2 regions of the Anaerobacillus sp. QJM3NY_32 genome follow, and region 1 is predicted to be linked to the other one. Evidence: riboswitches for the same ligand, from Rfam matches in the RefSeq annotation. Region 1 holds a riboswitch; the other holds the start of a gene.
What was found. Region 1 has a riboswitch for S-adenosylmethionine ahead of AC0VYH_RS19585 (MetQ/NlpA family ABC transporter substrate-binding protein). Riboswitches for the same ligand answer to the same signal wherever they lie in the genome.
Positions count from the first base shown of each region.

Region 2: another riboswitch for S-adenosylmethionine. It lies ahead of AC0VYH_RS11950 (homocysteine S-methyltransferase family protein); the one in region 1 lies ahead of AC0VYH_RS19585 (MetQ/NlpA family ABC transporter substrate-binding protein).

Region 1 is NZ_CM149684.1:3,790,254-3,793,393, forward strand. Features, by position in the region: gene AC0VYH_RS19575 (methionine ABC transporter permease) at 1-16, opposite strand, end outside; gene AC0VYH_RS19580 (methionine ABC transporter ATP-binding protein) at 6-1,040, opposite strand; gene AC0VYH_RS19585 (MetQ/NlpA family ABC transporter substrate-binding protein) at 1,062-1,868, opposite strand; SAM riboswitch class I at 2,038-2,146, opposite strand; gene AC0VYH_RS19590 (alpha/beta hydrolase family protein) at 2,256-3,140, opposite strand, start outside.
Region 2 is NZ_CM149684.1:2,265,922-2,269,061, forward strand. Features, by position in the region: partial or broken gene AC0VYH_RS11940 (5'-nucleotidase C-terminal domain-containing protein) at 1-612, shown strand, start outside; gene AC0VYH_RS11945 (DUF3895 domain-containing protein) at 734-1,723, shown strand; SAM riboswitch class I at 1,816-1,925, shown strand; gene AC0VYH_RS11950 (homocysteine S-methyltransferase family protein) at 2,005-3,054, shown strand.

The DNA of each region.
Region 1 (3,140 bases):
ATACCTTAGCTGACATGAGCTTCCACCTCCTGAACATAGCCTTCTACTACGACGCCACTTTCCTCTAAAAACGCAACGGCCCGAGCCGTCTCTTCCGCTTCCCCATCTAAATGAACGACTAGCCTACCAAAAGGCTGATCCTTCAGTTGTGTAATGTTCCCTGCTAAAATGGACGGATACACGTCGAACTTCTTACTAACAAGCGCAAGAGCGGGACTACCTGATTTCTCCCCAATAAATGAAAGATTCACGATCTGACCACGCTCTTTCAATCGAGACACAAGCGACTCTGGAAGCTCATCCTGGAATAACGACTGAACAAATCGTTTGGCCGTCGTTGTAGCAGGCTTACTAAAGATATCGATCACTCGCCCCTGTTCAATCACCTTCCCGTTCTCCATCACAGCCACTTCATGACATATTTTCTGGACAACGTGCATTTCATGCGTAATGAGTAAAATCGTGATTCCAAAATCACGATTGATTTGTTCCAATAAAGATAGGATTGATTCTGTCGTATCTGGGTCAAGGGCACTCGTTGCCTCATCGCACAGTAGCACTTCAGGTTCATGAGCAAGCGCACGGGCAATCGCCACACGCTGCTTCTGACCACCTGATAGCTGGGAAGGATAAGCATCCCGCTTATCCGATAACCCAACGATACCTAAATATTTATCAACTCGCGCTTCAATCTCTTTTTTACGAAGACCCGTAAGCTTCAGCGGAATAGCAATGTTTTGATACACAGTGCCTGTTTTCAATAAATTAAAAGACTGAAAAATCATCCCGATGCGCTGTCTTGTTTTTTGAAGCTTTCCAGTAGACAAAGAAGTGAGCTCAATGTCATTGATAAATACCTTTCCATCTGTCGGTCGCTCCAGAAGATTCACCATTCGGACAAGCGTGCTCTTTCCAGCACCACTATAACCGATGACGCCATAGATGCTTCCTTTCTCAACTTCTATGGAAACATCATCAACCGCCTTCGTAATCGTCTCACCGCTTTTATACGTTTTCGTTATATTTTCTAATCGAATCATCGTGCTCACTCCTCTTTCGAATTACCAGGATGCAACAACAGAACCGTTAAATTCGTCCTGGATAAATTGCTTCACTTCATCTGATTGATAGTAGTTCACTAGCTTTTGAATACGTTCATCATCTTTGTTCTCTGTTTGTGTTGCAATCACGTTCACCCACGGGGAATCTTCGGGTTCCATTTCAAGAGAATCTTCTTTCGGTACGCGTCCACTTTCCATTGCAAAGTTCGTATTAATTGCTGCAATCGCAAGCTCACCAAGCTGTCTTGGAATTTGTGAAGCTTCTAATGGAACAAATTCGAGATTATAAGGGTTCTTCTCAATATCTTTGATCGTTGCTTTAACACCAACGCCATCTTTCAACTCAATAATGCCAGCTTGCTCAAACAACATTAGCGCTCTAGGTTCACCTGTTGAATGGTTAGGCAAGCCAACTTTGTCGCCTTCTTGCAATTCATCAAGACTCTTATATTTGTCAGAATAAATTCCCATTGGGAAAGTAATCGTAGTTGCTACCTTGGAAAGCTCGAGTCCTCTTTCTTTTACATAATCATTCAAATAAGGTTCATGCTGAAATACGTTCGCATCCAATTCCCCTTCATCAAGGGCTGTATTTGGCATCACATAATCATTAAACGCAATCACTTCAATTTCAAACCCGTCTTCCGCTGCGATTTCCTTCACCTTGTTCATCACATCTTCATGCGGACCAGCCGTTACCCCTACCTTCAGTGGGCCATCTTCTGAATCTCCAGAAGCCTCATTTCCAGAACAACCTGCCAAAAAGACTAAAATAAGTGCACCTAATAAATACAATGATTTCTTCATTTCTCAATCTCCTTTAAAGTTCATATAGTAATGTAAAGCGTTTTAGCGCTAAAATATAAAAGCGCAAAAGTGCTTCGATCTGCTAAAATCCCCTCCCAATAAAAAAACTCCCTCTGTAAAGTACAGAGAGAGTTGTATCATTTCATCATTATCAGCAGCGCTGAACTCTCTCTCATCTTTCAAACGATTGCTCGTCTGCTGGAATTAGCACCTTTCTCACGAACTGAGATGGTTGCTGGGCGTCACAGGGCCAGTCCCTCTGCCACTCTTGATAAGAGTTTTCAATATTATTTAACTATTTTCAATAGTATAGTATCTTTCTCGAAGGGCGTCAAGGGAAGATCTCAAAAAGTGCCTGTCACCGCCCGCTATTTGTCGAAAGATTTCTTATTGTCTTCCTTCTAGGTAATTGTCGAACCAGTTTCCTAGATGCTTAAGTCGTTCCACTCGTAGTTCTGGATGACCGCTTCTTGATAAATTATGATCAGAATCTGGGAATCTTACAAACATCGTTTCCTTCCCACGATGCTTTAAAGCCACATATAACTGTTCTCCTTGCTCTATAGGGCACCTGTAATCATTTTCGCTATGAAGAATTAAAAGTGGGGTTTCGATTTGGTCCACATACTTAAGCGGTGAATGATGCCATAGCTTAGCAGGGTTTTCATCTAAATCACTTCCAACTTCCCACTTTGTGAAAAAGTATCCGATGTCACTAACGCCATAGAAACTCTGCCAATTCGAAATGGAGCGCTGGGTAACCGCTGCTTTGAATCGATCGGTTTTCCCAACAATCCAGTTCGTCATAAAGCCACCGTAGCTTCCTCCCGTCACGAAAAGTTGAGCTTCATCAATAAAGGAATACTTGTTCAAAGCGGCATCAACACCCGCCATCAAATCCTCATAATCACCCCCACCATAATCTCCTCGGCAACCATTCACAAACTCTTGTCCATATCCCTGACTACCACGTGGATTCGTATAAAGGACAACATATCCTTTTGCTGCAAGAAGCTGAAATTCGTGCATAAATGAATTACCATACATCATATGTGGTCCACCGTGAATTTCAAGAATAAGGGGATGTTCCTGATCTTCCTTAAAATCCTTTGGCTTCATGAGCCAGCCCTGAATCTCCAAACCGTCTTTCCCAGCGTATGTAAACATTTCTGGTGTCGAGAGATCCAGGCATTCGAGAACGTCAGCATTTGATTGAGACAAACACAGTTCATTTACCCGATCTCCATGAAACGAAAGCGTATAAATATCGCC
Region 2 (3,140 bases), 1.5 Mb from region 1:
CTGAAGGATTGGCTTGAAATGTCAGCAGGCCAATTTAATGTGATCAACAAAAAAGATAAACAGGAACAGCCTTTAATTAATCCTGATTTCCCTTCTTATAACTACGATGTGATTGATGGCGTTACCTATCAAATCGATGTTACTGAACCGGCGAAATATGATATGAGTGGGAGTGTAGTAAATGCTGATGCGAATCGAATTAAATCGCTAAAATACAACGGAGAAAAGGTAACGAAAGATATGTTCTTTATCGTCGCTACAAATAATTACAGAGCAACAGGCGGTGGGCATTTCCCGCACTTAGACGGTTCGAATATTGTCATTGATTCACCTGATGAAAATAGACAAATTTTAATTGACTATATTCTTGAAAACAAGACAATTAATCCAACAGCTGATCAGAACTGGTCATTTCACACAGTCAATAAGAAGAAACTGAACGTCACTTTTGAATCCTCGTTACAAGCCAAAACCTATGCGGAAAGCATTCAAACGATTCATTTTGTTGATGAAACAGAAAATGGTTTCGCTAAATATACACTCGACTTAACGAAACAGAAAAAAGAAAAGCATCATCATAATCATAAGGGCGAGCACGGCCGCCATCGTTAAGAACGAATTCACGCCAATTCATCAGAATTGGCGTTTCTTATTTTAAGAATTTATCCGATGCAAACAATATTGGAATATTTACTGATATAATGGCATTACTATCGTACAGAAAGGGATTTATATGACACAAAGCCTGACAAGCACCCAAAGAGATGAGCTTTTTTCAGATCTGACAAATGAGCAACAAACGTATGTAATGAATTTTCTTAAACGCGGTAAAAAAACGGCTTTTGCGAATGTAATTGCTAGAAGTAAAGGGCGGATGATTCCAAGTGGGGCAACGGATGAAGAAATCAGGATGCTGCTTGATGATTGGATACTAGAAGATTACATCGATGCGGGCTTCGTTTCAGATGATTTAAAATGTGAGTGCGGTCGCTCTTTACGGTATCAGTATGTTGTTCGACATGCAAAAACAGGAGAAACGCGGCGTTTCGGGATTAATCATTTCGAAGAGCATACCGGATTATCCGCTTCCATTGTGAGAGAAGTTGTGAAGGGATTTATGGAAATAGATTATGAGTTGGATGAGCTACTGTTGAAAAGACAGAACGGCTATCCTACATACGACATTCCTGAAGGATTGAACCTTCCACAAGACATTGAACAGCTACTTTCATTAAATCTTCCATTACTAGATTTACAAGAAAAAAGGCTAAACAGTTTAATCAGATCTTATCGTGAAGAAAAAGAAGCTCTTCAAAGAGGAAGCAACACTGTAGAACAAGTAGTCAACCCGAAAAGCAACCAGGAAGAACCGAAACCAGAAGAGGAATTACAAGGCGCTTTTGATTTGTTCGCGGAAGATGTTCAAGAACCTTTACAAGAAAAGACAAGCGAGAAACCTAAGGAAACCTATTTTGTAGGGGACCTTTCATTTACAACACAGGAAGAGGTAGACTCTTATATTCAGCAAGGTATGGAAAGCGCCCTAATGATTTGTGAGCTTTTGATTAAGGAAGGAAAGGTACAAGACAAGAGATACTCCACAAAGAAACCAAAAATTTATTATGCTGTTTGTACCTACCTCGATTCATTTGTTGCATCTGGATCAATGTCAGTCGAGCCGATAGGGCGTGAAGATCGCATCTATCGTTTGAAAAGCAAGTGAATATCCTAACATTTCGTAATTATCAGATAAGTGATTGACATTTCCAGTTAACCGGTCTATAATTTCACACATGTTCAAAAATTAAATCAACACTCTTATCAAGAGCGGCGGAGGGAATAGGCCCTATGATGCCCGGCAACCTTTCAACTTCAGTTGAAGCTGGTGCCAAATCCTACAGGTGATATCACCTGGAAGATAAGAGGAGGATTATGTTAGCAATCCCTCTTCTTATTGTTTAAGAAGAGGGTTTTTTATTTTATCCAGAAAAGGAGCTGTTACACATGAAAAGAACACTTGAAGAACGATTGCAAGATGGTCCAGTTATTTGCGGGGAAGGTTATCTATTTGAACTAGAGCGTCGTGGTTATTTACAAGCAGGATCATTCGTACCCGAAGTTGCCCTAGACAACCCTGAAGCGCTAAAACAAACGTATCGTGATTATATGCTTGCAGGTTCAGATGTCGTACTTGCTTTTACGTATAATGGTCATCGAGAGAAAATGAGGATTATTGGAAAAGAAGATTTGTTAGAACCGCTCAATAGACAAGCCATCCGCCTGGCTAAAGAAGTCGCGAAGGAACACCCTGAAGAAGAAGCGCTAGTTGCTGGAAACATTTCAAATACAAACTTATTTGATCCTGAAGATGAGGAAAGTAAGGAACAAATTCGGTCAATTTTTGCTGAAATGGTGAAATGGAGCAAAGAAGAAGGCGTTGATTTCATCAACGGCGAAACCTTCTACTTCTATGAAGAAGCCAAAATAGCGCTAGAAGAGATTCAAAAGCAAGGTCTTCAAGCTGTGATTACACTCGGACTTATGAGTGAGAACATTTTAAGGGACGGCTATACGGTTGAGGAAGCTTGCCGTTTATTAGAAGAGCAAGGTGCACTAGTTGTTGGCATGAATTGTTTTAGAGGGCCTGCCACAATGCAGCCTTACATTGAAAAAATTAGACAGTCTGTTAACGGCTATGTTGGTGCTCTTCCAATCCCTTATCGTACAACAGAAGAACACCCAACATTCTTTAACTTACCAGACGGTGGCTGTGCGTGTACATTGCCAACAGAGACGACCTTTCCAACCTCTTTAGACCCGCTTTATTGCAATCGCTATGAACTAGCGGAATGGGCTAAGAAAGCAAAGCAGGTTGGCGTCAATTACTTCGGACTCTGTTGCGGGGCTTCTCCAAGTATGCTGCGAGAGGTGGCTGAAACAGTTGGCAGAACAACTGTAAACTCGGTATATTCTCCAAATATGGAAAAGCACTTTTTGTTTGGAACGGATGAGACATTGAAAGATCACAATACGGCTTATCGAACAAAGGCCTAATTTATAACAACAACCGGAGAACTTAATTTCTCCGGTTGTTGTTTTTTTACCAAAAACCCTATCTGTACACCTGTACTACAGTATTA